DNA from 3 places in the Methylobacterium sp. CM6241 genome. Region 3 is predicted to be linked to each of the others. Evidence: predicted binding sites of a transcription regulator. Region 3 holds the regulator's gene; each other region holds the start of a gene.

Region 1 (6,707 bases), 340 kb from region 3:
TCAGCATGCTGGCGGCCAGCGGCGCGCGCGAGGTCATGACGGCGGCGGCCCTCCTCGTGGTCCTCGGCACCGCGATGCTGATGGAGCATGTCGGCCTGTCCATGGCGATGGGCGCCTTCCTCGCCGGCGTGCTTCTCGCGGAATCGAACTTCCGGCACCAGCTCGAAGCCGATATCGAGCCGTTCCGCGGCATGCTCCTCGGCCTGTTCTTCATGAGCGTGGGCATGTCCATCGACGGCGGCCTGCTGAAGAGCGCGTGGCCCGCCCTCCTCGGCGCGACGGCGGCCGCCATCCTGCTCAAGGTCGCCATCGTGGCCGGCCTGTTCCGCCTGTTCGGATCGCCCTGGCTCGATGCCGTGCGCGGCGCGGCGATCCTCGCGCCGGCGGGCGAGTTCGCCTTCGTGCTGCTTCCCGCCGGGTCCGAACTGGGGCTGATCGACCAATCCTCCACCCGGTTCGCCGTGGCGCTCGCCGCCCTGACCATGCTGGTCGGCCCCGTCGCCGCCAAGGCCCTCGACGGCTACCTGTCGCGCCACCGGCCGGACGCGGTGGAGCACGCGCCCGACCAGATCGAGAGCACCGAGGCCCGCGTCCTCGTGGTCGGGTTCGGCCGTTTCGGACAGATCCTGACCCAGGTGCTCCTCGCCGAGGGAATCAGCGTCACCGTCATCGACAAGGACGTGGAGCAGATCCGTTCCGCCTCGCGCTTCGGGTTCCGCATCTATTACGGCGACGGCACGCGCCTCGACGTGCTGCGCGCGGCCGGAATCGGCCGGGTCGAACTGCTCTGCATCTGTGTCGACGATCCCCAGGCGGCGCTGAAGATCGTCGATATCGTGCATGAGGAATTCACCGGAGTGCGCACCTATGTCCGCGCCTTCGACCGGATGCATTCCGTGGAGCTGATGAACCGCGACGTGGATTATCAGCTTCGCGAGACCGTAGAATCGGCCATCGCCTTCGGCCGCGCGACCCTGGAAGGGCTCGGCATCTCGGCCGAGGCCGCCGCCGCAACGGCGCAGGACGTGCGCAAGCGCGACGTGGCGCGCCTCGTCCTGCAGCAGGCCGGCGCCCTTCCGGAGGAAACGCGCTATATCGGCGGCAGCCCCGAGATCAAACCCGAACCCTTGACCCGTCCGCAGCGCCCGTCGCGCGCCCTCAGCGCCGAGACCAGAGATATTATCGGCCTGGAACAGCGCGAAGCCGCGACCCGCACGTTGCAAGTCCAGGATTCCCCATTGCAGGACACGCCAGCGGATGCCTGAAACGAGCGCGGCGGCGGTGAAACCCGCCGCCCGACGGGAGACGGGCCGTTTCGTCACGGGATCGATCCTGCGGCACGTCGTGGTGATGAGCGGGACGGGCTCGATCGGGCTGATGGCGATCTTCGTCGTCGACCTGCTCTCGCTGATCTACGTCTCGAAACTCGGCGACCCGACGCTCACGGCGGCGGTGGGCTTCGCCACCATCGTCCAGTTCTTCGCCATCGCCATCAATATCGGCCTGATGATCGCCGCCGGGGCCCTGGTCTCACGGGCCATCGGCGCGGGCGACGAAGCGGGCGCGCGGCGGCTGGCCACCTCCGCCTCGATCCACGGCATCATCGTCTCGGGCATCCTCGTCCTCGCGATGCTGCCCTTCCTGCCGACCATCCTGTCCTGGATCGGCGCCGACGCCGAGACGCTGCCCGTCGCCGAGCGCTTCCTCTGGATCGCCCTGCCCTCGAACCTGCTCATGGGGCCGGGCATGATGTTCTCGGGCCTGCTTCGCGCCGTCGGGGCGGCGCGCCAGGCGATGTACGTGACGCTGGGCGGCGCCATCGTCACCGCCGGTCTCGATCCGCTCCTCATCTTCACGGCGGGGCTGGGGATCGACGGAGCCGCCATCACCACATGCGTGGCGCGGTTGACCTTCGCCCTCGTCGGCCTGTGGGGCGTGCGCCAGCACCGGATGCTCGCCACGCCGAGCGTCGCGGATGTGATCTCGGACGCGCCCATCGTCTTCAGGATCGCCCTGCCCGCCGTGCTCACCAATCTCGCCCCCTCGGTGGCGAGCGCCTTCATCGCCCATGCGCTGGCCAAGTTCGGCGCCGTGGCGGTGGCCGGCAACGTGGTGATCGACCGGCTGACGCCGGTGGCATTCGGCGGCCTCTTCGCCATGTCCGGCTCCATCGGGCCGATCCTCGGCCAGAACTGGGGAGCGGGGCGGTTCGACCGGATGCGCGGCGTGCTGAGGAACGGCGCGCTGGTGACGGCGGTCTATGTCGTGGTGGTCTGGGCCGCCCTGATCGCCTTTCGCGGGCCGTTGACGGGCCTGTTCGAACTCACCGGCACCGCCGCCGACCTGTTCGTCTTCTTCTGCCTCGTGAGCGGAGGCGTGTGGTTCTTCACCGGGCTACTGTTCCTCGCCAACGCCTCGTTCAACAATCTCGGCTTTCCTTTCCTGTCGACCTTCCTCAATTGGGGCCGTGCCACCATCGGAACCGTGCCCCCGGCGCTTCTCGGAGGCTATCTCTATGGCCCCGAGGGCATCATCGCCGGGGTGGGGTTCGGCTCCGTCGCCTTCGGGGCGATCGGCATCGCCCTCGCCTTCAGGACGGTGACGCAGCTCGAGCAACAGGCCGGTTTCGCGCGCGAATTGGCCTCGAAGGCCGATGCGGATGCCTCCGGGGGCGATATTCCGGCCCCGGAGAGGCCGAACGCACTGGTTTAGAGCCGGGACGGGCATGATCTCGGGCTGGTAAGTACGACTGGGATGCGACAGAGTTCGCGTCTCGACAGCAGGCCGAAGCAATTCGGCCTGGCCGCGATGGGATCAAGAGGCTGCCGCCATGTTCAACCTGTTCGATCTCTTGCAGGCGCAGGGCGGCATGGACCCCAATGGTTTCATGGGCGCCAACGGTTTCGGCCAGCAATTCGGATTGTCGCCGGATCAGACCCGTCGGGCCATGGAAGCGCTGATGCCGGCCCTGACGCTCGGCCTCCAGCGCAACGCCGCCGCCGATCCCACCGGCTTCACCCAGATGTTCAGCTTCATGGACCCGGCCGCGCTCACCGCCCCGCAGGCCAAGCCGCAGATGGATGCCATGATGCGCCAGCTCTTCGGCTCGCAGCATCTGAGCCAGGCCGTCCTGCAACAGGCAGCTGCGGTGAGCGGCGTGGCGACGCCCGCCCTTCGGCAGATGCTGCCGCTCATGGCCGGCATGGTCGTGGCGGGGATCGTCCACGTGATGATGAATCCAGGGCAGCCTGCTCCCCAGCCCGCGCCTCCCCCGCCCTCGCCCTTCGGCATCCCGACCCATCCCTATTGGACCGAGATAATGAACGGCTTCATGAAAGCGGGCGGCGCGATGCTGTCTCCGCCGATGCAGGCCGCCGCCCCTGCTCGTACCGCCACGGCACAGAAGAGCCTGCCGCCCGCACGCCTGTTCCCGGCGGCCCGACCGGCACAGGATTCCACCTCTGCACCAGAATCACGGCAAGCTTCGGCCGACGCGCCGCAAAGTCCGGCGCTGAACCCGTTCGATCTGTTGCAGCAGATGTTCCAGTCCGGGTTGGAGGTTCAGCAGGAAAACGCCAGGACGATGCAGAGCCTGTTCGACAGCCTGTGGCGTGACGGCATGGCGTCCATGGGCCCGTCGAAAGCCAACAACCCCAACCCGACGCCGAACCAGCCCGGCCAGACGCGGCGCTGAAGCCGGCCCGGCATAGGACGCGCGGGTCAGGAGACCTCAGGTACTCCGAGCGACGGCTTGGCCGATGAACTCGTAAAGCTCGTGGACCCGATCGGCGTAATTACGGAGCGCCGCGACAATCACCAAGAAGATCAAGCCGGCAACCAGCGTATATTCGATCGCGGACGTCCCGCTTGTATCTAGAGCGAACCGCAAAGCGATCCGTGTGAAACGGGACGAAGGGCCATCCGAGGACGAGATCGGCTTGGCGACCGTAGTTGTCACATCGTTTTTTTCAGAAATCGTCATCGAGCGAGGCGATCCCTGAAGAAGCAGCGCCCAGCTTCCTACGCAGGAAATCATTGCCGATGGTTTAAACAAATACCAGCGAAACGCCGTCGGACTTCCAATGGGTACGTGCCCCCCCGCCACCGCGAGCAGGGGCTCGACATCCGGTTCGATGTCCCACGATCCGGCAGCGACGGCCCAGCGCTTTCACCGCTCACATCGTCATTCCGCGTCACCGGGTTGCCCGGCCCCGAAGGGCCGAGCCCAAGGCGCGCTAGACATCACTATCCAGGACGAGACGGATCGGGTCTCGCCCTATCGAAAACGAGTGCCGCAAGCCCGCGACCGGGGCTGCCGACCATCAAGCTTTTCCGGATTCCTTGCGCAGCGCGTCGATCCGTTTCGAGGCCTCGGCCTTGTCCAGATCCGGCTCGAACGAGTCGGGTGATTTCGCCTCCTCCGACAAGGTCTTGAGATAGGAAGCCTGCGCGCCGGTCATCGGCTCGTCGCCCGTGGTCCACTCGCTCGGATCCTTGATCCGGTTCGATGCATCGCCGCCCGCCGTCTTCGGGTTCTCGTTTTCGTCCGTCGCCTGCTTCTTCGTCATCGCTCGACCTCGTTCATGAATTGTTCTCTCCATAACGAGGCGGTCGTCGATGAGTTCCGAACCCTGACCATCCCCGGGATGCGGGGTGTAAGCCTCACTTCGCCACGATCCTTCGTTCCGGCAACCGGCGGCCATATCGTTGGTGCCCCGCTAGAGCTGCGCCCGACCACGTTGGGTCGGGACACATCTCCAGGCCTTTGTTTTGCCGCGCTCTTTTTCGCCGAACCGGGATCCACTTCGGCGGAGAGCGCTCTAGCCCGGCAGAAGTCCCGCCTGACGGTAGGTGTCGATCGCCGCATCGTAGGCGGAGAGATCCGACCGGCTTCTCGCCAGAAGTTGCGCGCCGGCGATGGCTGCGAAGATGGCCCAGGCTCTCGACGTGGCGGTCTCGGCGGTGACCGGGGATGCGGCGGTCAGCTGTCTGCCGATCCAGGCCACGTTCACCTCGGCGAAAGCTCGCACCTCCGCCTTCACGTCGTCCGGCAGGTCGTCGTGCTCGGCGGCCATCATGCTGCCGAGGCACATTCGGTTGTCGTTCTGGAGCGCCGTGCGGAACGTGTCGGGGTAGCGCCGCAGACAGGCGACCGGATCCGGACATGCGTCCGATAGGGCCTCCAGGGCAGCGAACGCATCTTCCCGGTAGCGACGTGCAACCGCCGTCCCCAGGGCAGCCTTGCCGGGGAAATAATAGTGGATGCTCGCCGCCTTGATTCCCACCTCCTCCGCGAGATCGCGGAAGTTCAGGCCGCCATAGCCGCGTGCCTGCGCGGTCAGCCTTGCGGCGTTCAGGATCAGTTCCCGGGTGCTCTCGCTCATCCTCCGCTTCTACACCTGCATTCTATCGATTGGCAGGTAGACGTTGACGTGTCGTCATCGACCTGCATGGTATATCTACCAACTGGCAGATAGAGAGTGTGCCGATGAAAATCTACGACCGGGAGGCGGGTCCCCACCCCGCACGAATCCGCATCGTTCTCGCCGAGAAGGGGCTGGAGGAAAGGGTCGAGTTCGTCAGTATCGACCTCATCGCCGCCGAGCAGAAGCAGCCTGGTTTCCTGGCGATGAACCCGATCGGGAAGGTCCCGGTCCTCGAACTCGATGACGGAACGATCGTCACCGAATCCACGGCGATCACGGAATATCTCGACAACCTGGACGGCCATCCGACCCTCACGGGTACGACACCGCGTGACAAAGGCGTCATCCATATGATGCAGCGGCGCGCCGAGATGATGCTGATCGATGCCGTCGACGATTATTTCCATTACGGCACCCCCGGCCTCGGCGGCGCGCTGCGGCCATGGCGGATGCCGGATTGGAGCGGGGCCAAAGAATGGGGGCAGCGGCGCGGCGCCTATGCCGTCGCCAACATGCCCTATTTCAACGATCTGCTGGCGAAGCAGCCCTTTCTCGCCGGAGAGGGCTTCTCGATGCCGGACATCACCTTGTTCGCCGGGCTGATGTTCGCCGAGATCGTCGGCCTGCCGATCGCCCCGGAACTCACCGCCCTTCACGACTGGCGCGGCAAGGTCGCCAATCGTCCGGCCGTGAAGAACCGCAGCGGACAGGTCCCGCGTCCGGAAGACCTGGCGCGATACGGCGACGCGGCTTAGGGCCTATTCGGGCTGTTTTTCCAGGGCTTCGCCTCATCCTGCTGAGGTGCCGCGTATCGGCCTCGCAGGAGCCTTCCAGGGATCGGGCGACCACTGGAGGCCTCCTTCGAGGCCCGCTGACGCGGGCACCTCAGGATGAGGAAATCTGCTTGGATGTTCGATTTCGGTTAGGATCGTCCGCTGGAAAATCCGAGCAGACAGGTGTCTGGGAGCCGCAGGCTTCCAGACACCTGGACCGTCCATTGCGTCCGCTTGCGTGATGGACGGCGAGCCTCGTCACGAAGGACCAGCTCGATGTGAATCCCCGGTGAGCGAGGGCAAGGCGTCGTTCACGCCTCGTCCCCGCAAGCGCCCACGACGTGGCCGCGCGAAGAGCGGTCCGAACTACGCCGCCACCGCCTTCGGCTGAACCTCGGCGGTGTAATCGTCCATGAGCGTCTTGGTCATGGCGGCCGGCGTGAAGCGGTAGGGACCGATTTCGGAGACCGGTGTCACTTCGGCAGCCGAGCCGGTGATGAAGCACTCG
Region 2 (6,707 bases), 650 kb from region 3:
CGTCGAGGACCACAGCCCATGGATGCGCCGGTTCACCGCAAAGGACAGCTTGGCGCGTTTTCGGGCACGGGTCAGGCCCACATGGGCGAGACGGCGCTCCTCCTCCAGCCCGGCGCGGCCGCTCTCGTCGAGCGCCCGCTGGTTCGGGAACAATCCGTCCTCCCAGCCGGGCAGGAACACGGTGTCGAATTCGAGCCCCTTGGCCGCATGCAGGGTCATCAGGGAGACCCGGTCCGCCCCTTCCTGCTCGCTCGCCTCCATCACGAGGGAGACATGTTCGAGGAAGGCAGCCATGTCGGGGAATTCCTCCATGGAGCGCACGAACTCCTTGAGGTTCTCCAGGCGCCCGGCGGCATCCGCGGACTTATCCTTCTGCCACATCTCGGTGTAGCCGGATTCCTCCAGAATGGTCTGGGCCACCTCCGAATGCGGCTGGGTACCGACCATCCGCGCCCATCGCGAAAAGCTCTCGACCAAAGCGCGGACGCCCGAGCGGGCGCGCGGCTTCAACTCGTCGGTCTCGATCAGGCTGCGGGCGGCCTGGAGCAGCGGCACGCGCTGCGAACGCGAATAGCCGTGGAGGATCTGCAGGGTGGCGTCGCCCAGGCCCCTCTTCGGGGTGTTGAAGATGCGCTCGAAAGCGAGGTCGTCGGCCGGGTTCATGGTGACGCGCAGATAGGCCAGCGCATCGCGAATTTCGGCACGTTCGTAGAATCGTGGTCCACCGATGACGCGGTAGGGCAGACCGAGCTGGACGAAGCGGTCCTCGATCTCGCGCATCTGGGCCGAGATGCGCACGAGCACGGCGATCTCCGAAAGCGGATGCTGCTTGGCCTGCAGGCTCTCGATCGATTCGCCGAGTTGGCGCGCCTCTTCCTCCGAATCCCAGGCGCCCGACACCGTCACCTTCTCGCCGGCCACGTCTTCGGTGCGCAGGGTCTTGCCGAGGCGGCCTTCGTTCTTGGCGATGAGCCCGGATGCGGCGGAGAGAATATGACCGGTGGAGCGGTAGTTGCGCTCGAGCCGCACCACGGCCGCACCGGGGAAATCGTGTTCGAAGCGCAGGATGTTGTCGACCTCCGCCCCGCGCCAGCCATAGATCGACTGGTCGTCGTCGCCCACACAGGCGACGTTGCGGTGCCCCTGCGCCAGCAGGCGCAGCCAGAGATACTGGGCGACGTTGGTGTCCTGGTACTCGTCGACCAGGATGTAGCGGAAGCGCTGCTGGTAATTCGCCAGCACGTCCGGGTTCTCGCGCCACAGCTTGAGGCAGAGCAGCAGCAAATCGCCGAAATCGGCGGCGTTCAACGTCAGGAGCCGGGCCTGATAGGCGGTGTAGAGCGCGCCACCCTTGCCGAAGGCGAAGGCCCCCGCCTCGCCGGGGGGGACCTGCTCCGGCAGGAGGCCGCGGTTCTTCCACCCGTCGATGGCCGAGGACAGGGCGCGGGCGGGCCAGCGCTTCTCGTCGATGTTCTGGTCGACGATGACCTGCTTCATCAGGCGCAGCTGGTCGTCCATCCCCAGGATGGTGAAATCCGATTTCAGCCCCACCATCTCGGCGTGCCGGCGCAGGATCTTGGTGCCGATGGAATGGAATGTGCCGAGCCAGGGCATCCCCTCGCCGGCCGGGCCGATGAGGGCACCGATCCGGTGCTTCATCTCGCGGGCGGCCTTGTTGGTGAAGGTCACCGACAGGATGTCGTAAGGCCGCGCCTTGCCGGTCGAGACCAGATGGGCAATTCGCGTGGTGAGCACCCGCGTCTTGCCGGTGCCTGCACCAGCGAGGACGAGGACCGGTCCTTCCGTCGTCTCGACGGCGCGGCGCTGCTCGGGATTCAGCCCTTCGAGATAAGGCGAACCCTGTGGCCTGAGGGAGGCCATGGCGCGCGCGGCGATAGAGGTCTGCGCGGCCTCGGCCGCCACGCCGGAGGCCGGCGCCGGCACAGGGGCCGTCGTCGCGTCGGGATGCTGTTTCATGTTGCTTCCCTGGACCAAAACGCGAACGACGTCGAGGGTTGGGACAAAAGGTCGGCCCCAGATGGGTGGCCGAGAGGGGAACCACGGTTTCCTCTCGGGCGTCGTCTCACCATACCGTGAACATCATCACCAGAGGACGTTCCATGCGTACCGCCCTATCCGCCATCTCGATGCTGACCGTTGTAGCCGGCCTTGGCCTATCCCCCGCCTTGGCCCAGTCACCCGGCACGCGATCGCTGAACGAAACCAACGACCGCCTTGCGACCCAAAGCGAGATTCGCGGCGTCCGGCATCAGCAGCAATTCGAGAACAATCAGATTCGCATGCAGATGCAGCGCAACGAAGTCACCCGTCCGGCCCCGATCGGCTCGGGACTGACGCCGCGTCGCTGACCGGATCGGCTCCGGAGGGCATGCCCGGCAGCTGTTGACCGCGAGAAACGCCTCTGGCGCGGAACCGGTCACCTTGTGCTATGCCGCACAGAGTGGGGGCACGACCGGGCATGACGTCCGGTGAGATGACGTGCCCGCCCCATGGCAGTCCCGGAGACCGGGCCGGAGCGAGGCGGAAACCAAGACGGTGCGAGACATCCTGACCGCGCTGGCGGGCGCCGTCATCCTGATCCTCGTCGCGGCCCTGGCGGTCCCGCCCCTCGTGGCTTGGGAGAGTTACCGCACATTGGTGGACCGGACGATCGGCAGGTCGCTCGGTCTCGACGCGCGGACCGAAGGACGGATCGCCATCAGGCTCCTCCCCTCGCCGCAACTGAGCGTCGATCGGCTGCGCATCGGCGGACAGGCCGACAAGCCGGCGTTGGATCTTTCGCTCGTCAAGGCCGAGATCGGTCTCACACCGCTGCTGACGGGTGAGGTCCGCTTCACCGAGACGCGGATCGGGCGAGCGGAAATCAAGCTTCCGATCAGCGACGACGACGCGATCCGCCTTCCCGCTGATCTCTATCAGACGCTCGCCGACCAGGATCTCGCCATCGAGGACCTGTCCATCGGACAAGTCATTCTCACGACCGTCGTCCCGCAGAGCGGCCGCACCGATCAGGTGCGGGCCGAGACCGTGCATCTCTCGGCGCCCCGGCTTCTGGGCCCCTGGCGGATCGAGGGGACGAGCGGCGCGGTCGCCTTCCGGATCGCCACCGGCGAACCCGCCGAGGACGGCAGCGTCGCCGTGAAATTCTCCGGCGGCGGCGATACCCGTCCGCGCTTCGAGGCCGACACTCGTATCCGACTCGAACCTGTGCCCGGCGAGGCTCCCGCACAGGGTAGCCAGCTGCGTGCGATGATTCCGAAGGCCGAAGGATCGGCGCGGGTCGTGGTCGGGCCGCCGGTTCAGGTGGCGGGCGCCTACCTGCCGTTCTCCCTGGGCGGCACGTTCAAGGCGCGGGGTCCGGTGGTGCGGTTCTCCGACGTGAAGGCCGAAATCGATCCTGGCGGTCAGGCCATGCGACTGGCCGGAACCGGACGAATCGATCTGCGCTCCTGGCGGGCAGCACTGACCCTGGAGGCGCGCCGCCTCGACCTCGATGCCTTCCTGATTTCAACGGCCGGTCAGGCCATGCTGGCGCGCGGGATGCCCCGCGCCGGATCCGAACTTCCGATGATGGTCGATCTGGACCTCGCCCTCGAAAGCATCGGACTCGGCCTCGACGAATGGACGAATCTCCAGCTGTCCGGCACGTTCGACCGGACGGGAGGCCTCGCGCTTCGGCGCTTCTCGGTGACGGCGCCGGGCAACACCGCCCTCACCGCGTCCGGAGAGGTCGATACGCAACCGGCCCTGCGCTTCACGGGCAACGTCTCCCTGGAAGCCGCTGCCTCCGACGGGTTCGGGCGGTACCTGCGCAAGTTCGGCCTCGGCGGCCCGGCTGTCGCGGTGATGGACGGGCGCCCGATTCAGGCATCCACGGACGTCTCGACGGCGAGCCCGTCCTCGTCACTGCGAAACCTCCGGCTCTCCCTCGGCGAGGCGCGGATCACCGGCAACGCCCGCTATACCCAGGCCGAATCGGGCGCGCGCGGGCGCTTCGATGCTCAGCTTTCGGCGCAGGGCATCGATGTCGCCGCTCTGCCTTCCTTCGGCAGCGCCTTGTCCGGCCTTCACGACCACGACCTCGGCCTGACGATCCAAGCGCGGGACGTGCGCTACGGGCCGGCCGGGGCCCATTCGGGCAACGGAACCATCGCCGCCAGCATCCAGTCGGACGGAGCGAGCCTGAACGTCGGCAGCCTCGACGTCACCGACCTCGCCGGCGCCAACGCCAAGCTGTCGGGCCGGATTGCGCCGGATGGGTCAGGCCGTATCGCGGGCCGGATGTGGGCGCCGGTGGCCGCCCCCCTCATCGCCCTTCTCGACCGGACGTGGATCGCCGAGGCTCGGATGATCCCCGGCTTCCTGCGAGCGGGCAGCCTCGACCTCGCCGTGACCCTGGAGCGCGAGGCGGGTGCCGCCGACACCCTGCGCACCAGCGCCAACGGAACAGCCGCAGGCGGCAGCCTCGGCCTCGACCTGCTCTCGCGGGGCGGGCGTATCGACAGCCTGTCCCTCGATCTGACGACGCCGCTCGCCGGACGTTGGTTCGAGCGCGAGGACATGGCCGCCCTGCGCAAGCCGGCCGCCCTGCACATCAGCGGAGCACGCGGTCAGCCCGCGCCCGACGGCTCGGTTCCGGCCCTCGGCCTCGATATCTCCGGCACCATCGCCGACCTCACGCTCGCAACGGTGAAGCCGGTCGTGCCCGGTCCGGGCCAGACCCCGCCGGAAGCCGGCGAGATCCTTTTGAAGACGCCGGATCTCGCGCCCTTCCTCATTCTCGCCGGGAGCACGGATGCCCTACCCTCGCCGATGCCGGCGGAACTGCTCGTCGGTCTGTCGCGGGCCGGACGCGATGCCCATGCCGACGTCACCGGGCGGATCGCGGGGGCCACGGTTCTCGCCAATGTCAACCGATCGCCCGCCGGCGACATCTTCGGCAGCGTCGCGCTCGGCCGGCTCTCGCTGCCCTGGCTTGCCGCCTCCCTGATCGTCCCGCCCGACGCGAAGAAATCGGAAGCCGGAGACAGCGCACGGTTCGGCGCAGCGCCAGCCGTCAGACCGCCCATCGACCTCGACGTCAGGGTGGATAAGCTCGATCTCGGCCGGCGCTTCACCGCCGAAGGGGCGGCTTTCGGTGCCCGGCTCGACAACGGCGTCCTCACGATTCGCGACGTCAACGGACGTCTCGCCGGGGGACGCCTCGTCGGCAACATCACGTTGTCCCGGCAGGGTGGCGCGGCAGCGATCTCCGGGGAAGGCAGCCTGAGCGACGCCTCCATCGCGGACCTCGTCGGTCCGGGACCGATCTCCGGCCGGGCCAGCGCGACCCTTCGCTTCGGCGCTTCGGGCCAGAGCCTCGCGAACATGGCGAACAATCTGGGCGGAAGCGGCGATCTCAGCCTTACCAATCTGGTGCTTCCCGGCGGCGATCCGGGCGGGATCGAGCGCGCCCTGGCCAAGGCGCTCGCGGAAGACGATCCGCTCCGGGAGGGACGGCTCCAGGCCCTGGTGGCCGAGGAACTCGCCGCCGCGCCGATGGCAGTGAAGGGAACGGTGAAGGCACCCGCGACCCTCTCGGGCGGCTCACTGCGTGCCGCGCCTCTCACCTTCGATCTCGGCGGACCGCGCTGGGCCGGCACCCTCTCCGTCGACCTGACGACGGGGCGGTTCGATGCACGCGGGACATTGACGGGTGGCGGCGCTCCGAAGGGCTGGACCGGAGGGATTCCCTCGATACAGCTCTCCTATTCCGGCCCGCTCGCGAAGCCCGACCGCAGTGTCGATACCGGGCCCCTGACCACCGGCCTCGCCGCCGTAGTCCTGCAGCGCGAACTCGATAAGATCGAAGTGTTCGAGGCCGATCAAATCGAGCGCCAGCGGCGTCGCGCCAGGATCGAGATGGACAAGGCCCGAGCCGCTGCCATCAAGGCGGCGGCCGAAAAAGCCGCAGCGGAGAAGGCCGCCGCCGACAAAGCCGCGGGGGAGAAGGCGGCCGCCGAGGAGGCCGCCCGTCAGACGCGCATTCGCGCACTCGCACCGAGCCAAGACGATGCCGCTCGCCGCGCCGCCGATGGCGTACCGGCCCCGGATGTCCTTCCAGGCCGGGTTGTCGAACCGCCCGCACCGCAGCCCTGATCGCGGCCGGTTTCAGGAACGAAGACGATCAAGGAACAGGCAGCGCGGCCCGGGCCGCCACGATTGCGTCGGTCAGCACGGCATTGGCGCCCTCGGCTTTGAGGGTAGCGAGGGGAATGACCTCCACGTCGGCGCAGGCCTGGACGACATGGGCGAGGTCGAACTGGACCGCGAGGCCGCCCGCCTTCGCATCGAGCCAGACAGTCATCGCAGGCGGCCCATCGCCATCTGGCGTCGATACCGCCTCCCGGCACTCGTCGTCGTCGGCATCCGCCTTCGCCTGACCGGTCCTGGGGCGATAAGCCTTGAGGTAGAGGTCGAAGAGCCGCTTGGAGGACAGGGACACCATCCTGCTTCCATCCATCTCGGTCTGGAGCGCGACCTTGCCGGTGAGAGCGGGCGGAAGCAGCGCGGTCCAATCGACGGGAGCACCGGAAACGAGGTCGTAGACGATTGCCGAGGTGCCGGTATTGGGATGTGCTCCGCCGCAGAAGGCGCTGTCCGTCATCGTGTAGCTGAGGAAGCGGGGGCCCCGCATCGTCACGTCG
Region 3 (6,707 bases):
CGCCACCCTCGTCGTCCCGGCCTATGGCAGCACGGCACTCTGCCTGCTTGCTCTCGCCCTGCTCCTGCTGGCACTTCCCGTCTCGAGCTTACGCTGGATCGGCCTTGCTCCGGCCGCTCTCGGTGTCGTGCTCGCTACCATGCCGCCGCGTTACGACGTCTACATCGACCGTGAGGGTGGCGGTGCAGCCTTCCGCGACGGGGACGGCCGATTGAGCATTCTCGGCAGCCCGCCGGCCTTCGTCCTCGAACAATGGCTCAAGGCGGATGGCGATTCGCGGAAGGTCGCCGCCGTCGCAGCCTCGCCGAGAAGCCGATGCGATACCGTCGGATGCGTCGTCGAGTTAGGGCCGGGTCGGATCGTCGCCCTCGTCAAGGACAAGCGGGCCTTCGCGGAGGATTGCGAACGGGCGAGTGTGATCATCGCCCGCCGGGACGCTCCCAAAGACTGCAGGGCCGGCTTCGTCATCGATCGCGCATACCTGGCTCTACGCGGCGCCACCGCCATCCGTTACGGCCCCGAAGGACCGCAGGTCACGTCCGCCCACCAACCTCATTCTCGTCCGCCATGGCGGCGGGCGGTCGCCGTCGTCACGCCGTCCCCTTCGCCTCCGAAGGAATCGGGACCAAGTCCGAAACCCATAGAACCCGAGGGCGACGACGGCGATCCGTCATCCGAAACGCAGTCGGACGGGCTTCAGTAACGACGGACCAGGCTGACGAGTCGCCCCTGGATCTGAACACGATCCGGACCCAGAACCCTCGTCTCGTAGGCTGGGTTTGCCGCTTCCAGAGCGATGGAGGAACCGCGGCGACGCAGGCGCTTCAATGTGGCCTCTTCATCGTCGATGAGGGCAACGATGATGTCGCCGGTATTCGCAGTGTCCTGCTTCTTGATCACGACAAGATCACCGTCGAGGATACCCGCTTCGATCATCGAATCGCCACGGACCTCCAGAGCGTAATGTTCGCCGCCGGCCAGGAAGTCCGGTGATAGCGTCACGGAATGGCTCTGGTTCTGTATGGCGGAGATCGGCGTGCCGGCCGCGATCCGTCCCATGACCGGGATCGTGATCGACCTGCCGCTCTCGTCCTGGGCCTGGGTCGTTGGCTGGCGCAGGGACGGCATCGCCTTGGACCGACCGCCTTCGACGACGCTCGGCGTGAAGCGGCGAACTTCACCGGCGGGAGCGGGCTTCGACGCCGGTGCACCGGTCAGGCTCTCAGGCATCCGGATCACTTCGATCGCCCTGGCGCGATTCGGCAAACGACGCAGAAATCCGCGCTCTTCGAGGGCCGTGATCAACCGGTGGATCCCCGACTTCGATTTGAGATCGAGGGCGTCCTTCATCTCGTCGAAGGAGGGCGGGACGCCACTCTCCTGCATCCGTTGTTGGATGAATTGGAGAAGATCCAGCTGCTTACGCGTCAACATACAGATCACTCTTCCACTGAAGCCAATGGCCGCGACTAACGCCGCTGAAACAAAACACGAACACGGTAAACGTTCCGCAAGTGTTCTGCAAGGGTTCCGTTAACCCGGTGGTAGAGTTTGTTCCTGACGCGCAATGTTCCGCTCAAGGCGCCTTACCGCGGGCCGGCTTGGCGTCCGCCGGTATCACCCGCCGGGCCCTTCAATCATCCGAAGGGGCTTCGTGCCGCGGGGGCTTACCCCGCCCCTTTATGGCGGGCCTTCGCGGTGTCCGGCGGAGCCGCGCGCCCAGTCCCCGCCGATGACTTTGTCGGTCACCGACGGCCGGGGAGCCATGCGATGTGGCGGGTACTCTGGCGGCAGCGTCGATCAGTCGAGATAGTCACCATATTTCTCGACATGGCTGGCTAGGCCGAGGCCGTGCTCGCGCACGAGGCGTTCCGCCAGATCTGCATCCCGCGCTTCCAATGCCTTGATGATCGCCACGTGTTCCTTGATCGAATTGGCCGCGCGTTCCCCCTGACGCAGCGCGGTGTTGCGAATACCGCGGACATGCATCAGCAGGTTGCTGGTGATGTCTTTGATCACGTCGCACTGGCCGAGCGAAATGATCTTCTGGTGGAAGCGAATGTTGGCTTCCGAATACTCGTCGAGATGATCCGACGGGCGCCCTTCATAGAATTCTGGAAAGTGCTCACGCAGGCAGTGAAGTTGTTCGTCGGTGGCCCGCTCGCAGGCGAGGCGCGCAGCCATGCTCTCCAAGGCAGACCAAGCCTGGATCATGCTGACAATTTCTTTCTTCGACTTCTTGATGACGAAGACACCGCGACGGGCCTCGAACCGCACGAAGCCTTCCTGCTCCAATACCGTCAGCGCTTCGCGCACAGGGGTGCGGCTCACGCCAAGGTTCAAGGACAGCTTTCGCTCATCCAGGCGAACCTCTTCACGCTGATTATAAATGTTCATGTTCGTGATTGCTTCTTTGAGCGCGTCATAAGCCAATGCACGCAAGCTTGAAGTCGCAACGATAGGCTTTACTTGAAATGTGTCGGTTTTAACCATTTTTCATGCCACCTAGAATAATTTAAACTCGCACACGCGGGCGAGCACACTTGGTGTGAAGCATGCCAAACTCGCGTTTGAAATACAAGGAATGCCTCGGCCCGCTCAAAGCTCTTAACATAAGCTGAGTGGCGCTTTCCTCGCTACGGGTCGAAGAGCAGACTTCCGATTACCATGAAGGAAGGAGTTGTATTCTTCCCGTGTCGACCGGCCATGCGAAGCCTCGCGTTCGAGCGATCCGATGCTGATCGGCACAATCGTGCAAATCCGTTTGACAGTTGGTATTTGGTATGCCACCAATTGCCTATCGGGTCGGAGGGCTTACAGCAGTTCTTGACCGTTAGATCGGGTCAAAGCGTCTTTTCAGTTCGAGGCAAGCGCGGGATCGCCAGCCGGCGAACGCCGCTCGACTGGCGGTAGGCATTATAAAACATGGTGATTTGGTTGTGTCCACCATCGACCCCATCAAGTCACCGCAAAGATTAAGCTGCGCGGAATACCCAAAGAGATCATAAATTTTTGGATTCCCGTTGAAGAAAATCCACGCCCCGTCGAGGGAGAATGAAACGTCACGCTGGCCGACTTCACTGCAACGCCAACTCCAAAGTCACTGCCAGGACGACGATCTAACGTCGAGGAATCCCGCGGTCTCCGAAGCCGCATCCCAATCGGGTTTGCGCCGCACGAGAGAACCAAATCCCGCGGCGGAAAAGTTCACGTCATCGGTTCGCCGACTTTGCGGACCGCCAATCAAAATAAAACGTCAAAGAACCAGGGAGAGAACACGATGTCAGCTTTGGCCCAGAGAATCGATGTCGACGTTTCGGCCGAGCCGGAACTCACCGATGGCTTCCACCTCGTCATCGACGCGCTGAAGCTCAATGACATCAACACGATCTACGGCGTGCCCGGCATTCCAATCACCGATCTCGGTCGCCTCGCCCAGGCCGCAGGAATGCGGGTCATCTCCTTTCGCCATGAGCAGCATGCTGGCAACGCCGCCGCCATCGCGGGCTTCCTGACGAAGAAGCCCGGCATCTGCCTTACGGTTTCCGCGCCGGGCTTCCTCAACGGCCTCACGGCCCTGGCCAACGCCACGACTAACTGCTTCCCGATGATCCTTATTTCCGGCTCGTCGGAGCGTGAGATCGTCGATCTCCAGCAGGGCGATTACGAAGAGATGGACCAGCTCGCCATCGCCAAGCCCCTGTGCAAGGCCGCCTTCCGCGTTCTTCACGCCGCCGACATCGGCATTGCCGTCGCACGGGCCATCCGGGCCGCCGTTTCGGGCCGCCCCGGCGGCGTCTATCTCGATCTACCTGCCAAGCTTTTCTCTCAGGTGATGGAGGCCGATGCCGGCGCCAAGTCGCTGGTCAAGGTCATCGATGCGGCCCCGGCCCAGCTGCCGGCCCCCTCTGCGATCAAGCGCGCACTCGATGTCCTGAAGAGCGCCAAACGCCCCCTCATCGTGCTCGGCAAGGGCGCGGCCTATGCGCAGGCCGACGACGAGGTTCGGGCTCTCGTGGAAACCAGCGGCATCCCCTACGTGCCCATGAGCATGGCCAAGGGCCTCCTGCCCGACACCCATCCGCAATCGGCGGGTGCTGCCCGTTCGCTCGTCCTCAAGGAGGCCGATGTCGTCCTGCTGGTGGGCGCGCGCCTCAACTGGCTGCTCTCCCACGGCAAGGGCAAGACCTGGGGCGCCCCCGGCTCGAAGAAGTTCATCCAGATCGACATCGAACCGAAGGAAATGGATTCGAACGTCGAGATCGTGGCGCCCGTCGTCGGCGATATCGGCTCCTGTGTCACCGCGCTTCTCGACGGGATGAAGGGCGATTGGCAGGCCCCGCCATCATCCTGGACCGATGCCATCTCTGCCAAGAAGGAAGAGAACCTCGCCAAGATGGCGTCGAAGCTCCGCAAGAATTCGACGCCGATGGATTTCCACGGCGCACTCGGCGCGCTGAAGACCATCATCGCCGAACGTCCGGACGCCATCCTCGTCAACGAGGGGGCCAATACCCTCGATCTCGCCCGTGGCATCATCGACATGTATCAGCCGCGCAAGCGCCTCGATGTCGGTACCTGGGGCATCATGGGCATCGGCATGGGCTTCGCCATCGCCGCCGCTGTCGAGACCGGTAAGCCCGTCCTCGCGGTGGAGGGCGACAGCGCCTTCGGCTTCTCGGGCATGGAGGTGGAAACGATCTGCCGCTACAACCTGCCGGTCTGTATCGTCGTGTTCAACAATAACGGCATCTACCGCGGCACCGATACGGATCCGACCGGCCGCGATCCAGGAACGACCGTCTTCGTCCGGGATTCCCGTTACGACAAGATGATGGAAGCCTTCGGCGGTGTTGGCGTCAACGCGACGACGCCGGACGAGCTCTCTCAGGCCGTCAACGCCGCGATGGATTCGGGCCGCCCGACCCTCATCAACGCGGTGATCGACCCGGAGGCCGGCACCGAAAGCGGCAATATCGGCAGCCTCAACCCGCAGAGCGCAGTGAAAAAGAAGAAGTAGGCCGTCGGTCCGTCCGGCCGCTCCCGCGTCAGCGACGCCGGGGCGGCCGGTGCCCATATCCGCCGAACGCCCTTCAACGCGGAAGAGTCCTATGAATGCCCTCGAAGGCGTGAAGATCCTCGACTTCACTCATGTCCAGTCCGGCCCGACCTGTACCCAGCTCCTGGCTTGGTTCGGCGCGGACGTGATCAAGGTCGAGCGTCCAGGCGTCGGCGATGCCACACGCCAACAGCTCCAAGACATTCCCGATGTGGACAGCCTCTATTTCACGATGCTGAACCACAATAAGCGTTCCATCACGCTCGACACCAAGAACCCCAAGGGGATCGAGGTGATGTGGCGGTTGGTGAAGCAGTGTGACGTTCTCGTGGAGAATTTCGCTCCCGGCGCGCTTGCCCGGATGGGACTGACCTGGGAGGCGATTCATGAAGCCAACCCGCGCATGATCCTCGCTTCGGTGAAGGGCTTCGGGCCGGGCGCCTATGAGAATTGCAAAGTCTACGAGAACGTCGCCCAATGCGTAGGAGGTGCGGCCTCCACCACTGGGTTTCGTACCGATATCCCGATGGTGTCAGGGGCCCAGATCGGTGATTCCGGCACCGGCCTCCATCTCGCCCTCGGCATCGTCACCGCCCTCTACCAACGGACGCATTCCGGCGTCGGCCAGAAGGTCGATTGCGCCATGCAGGACGGCGTTCTCAACCTCTGCCGGGTCAAGCTGCGCGACCAGCAGCGGCTGGAGCGCGGACCGCTCAAGGAATACAGCCAGTACGGGGAGGGGATCGGTTTTGGCGATTCGGTGCCGCGTGCGGGCAACGATTCCGGCGGTGGCCAGCCCGGTCGCATCCTGAAGTGCAAGGGCTGGGAGACCGATCCCAACGCCTACATCTACTTCATCGCGCAAGGCGCGGTCTGGGAGCCGATCTGCGATGTCATCGGCGAGCCGACATGGAAGACGCATCCCGATTACGCGACGCCGAAAGCGCGGCTGCCGCATCTGAATGAGATTTTCACCCGGGTCGAAGCCTGGACGATGTCGAAGACCAAGTTCGAGGCGATGGAAACGCTCAACGCGCTTCACGTTCCCTGCGGTCCAATCCTTTCGATGAAGGAGATCGCCGAGGACGAATCGCTGAGGAAATCCGGCACGGTGGTCGAAGTCGACCATCCGGAGCGCGGCAAGTACTTGACCGTGGGAAACCCGATCCGGCTTTCGGCGAGCCAGGTCGAGGTCAAGCGCTCGCCCCTGTTGGGCGAGCATACGGACGAGATCCTGCGAGATGTCCTCGGTTATTCCGAGAGCGACCGCCTCAAGATCTCGGAATCAGGGGCGATCGGCGCCATCCAGAGGATTGCAGCCGAATGATCTGTCCCTGAACGAAGCGCGGGCCGCCTGTCTTAACATCTCGGCTTGCGCGCATGACGTGAAGCTCCTCCTGACTCAGCGCGGTGTCGGCCGGATAGGCTCGATGCCGCGCTCTTTCAGGCGAAGACGATCCGTCAGGCGATACCGGTGAAGCGACCTGCCGAGCCTGGAACGTAATCGCGGTTTTCGACGCGGCTCTTGTCTGCGTGTGCCGAGAGAAGATCGGCGGCCTTCACTACGAGAAGGACCTGAAGCGCGATCATGACGATCACGGCGGCGAAGAGAGTGGCGAACATGGCGGGCTCCCGGAGGGCGTTGCAT

The links. Region 3 encodes LexA, which represses DNA repair genes until DNA is damaged. Its sites were predicted from a motif close to TGTTCNNNNTGTGTTCNG; they were not measured.
Region 1: ACYQR9_RS08970 (DUF3072 domain-containing protein) is a predicted target of LexA. The motif match lies at 4,579-4,596, and genes of this name have one in related genera.
Region 2: ACYQR9_RS07580 (ATP-dependent helicase) is a predicted target of LexA. The motif match lies at 1,988-2,005, and genes of this name have one in related genera.

What each region holds. Positions count from the first base shown of each region.
Region 1 covers NZ_CM139246.1:1,933,788-1,940,494, reverse strand. Annotated here, with positions in the region: gene ACYQR9_RS08990 (monovalent cation:proton antiporter-2 (CPA2) family protein) at 1-1,265, shown strand, start outside; gene ACYQR9_RS08985 (MATE family efflux transporter) at 1,258-2,712, shown strand; gene ACYQR9_RS08980 (DUF937 domain-containing protein) at 2,831-3,694, shown strand; gene ACYQR9_RS08975 (Flp family type IVb pilin) at 3,731-3,982, opposite strand; gene ACYQR9_RS08970 (DUF3072 domain-containing protein) at 4,323-4,568, opposite strand; gene ACYQR9_RS08965 (TetR/AcrR family transcriptional regulator) at 4,821-5,384, opposite strand; gene ACYQR9_RS08960 (glutathione S-transferase family protein) at 5,489-6,181, shown strand; gene ACYQR9_RS08955 (branched-chain amino acid aminotransferase) at 6,566-6,707, opposite strand, start outside.
Region 2 covers NZ_CM139246.1:1,631,935-1,638,641, reverse strand. Annotated here, with positions in the region: gene ACYQR9_RS07580 (ATP-dependent helicase) at 1-1,977, opposite strand, end outside; gene ACYQR9_RS07575 (hypothetical protein) at 2,094-2,369, shown strand; gene ACYQR9_RS07570 (AsmA family protein) at 2,557-6,159, shown strand; gene ACYQR9_RS07565 (polysaccharide deacetylase family protein) at 6,188-6,707, opposite strand, start outside.
Region 3 covers NZ_CM139246.1:2,278,187-2,284,893, forward strand. Annotated here, with positions in the region: gene ACYQR9_RS10540 (ComEC/Rec2 family competence protein) at 1-703, shown strand, start outside; gene lexA (transcriptional repressor LexA) at 697-1,434, opposite strand; gene ACYQR9_RS10550 (GntR family transcriptional regulator) at 1,801-2,493, opposite strand; gene oxc (oxalyl-CoA decarboxylase) at 3,281-5,020, shown strand; gene frc (formyl-CoA transferase) at 5,112-6,386, shown strand; gene ACYQR9_RS10565 (hypothetical protein) at 6,521-6,682, opposite strand.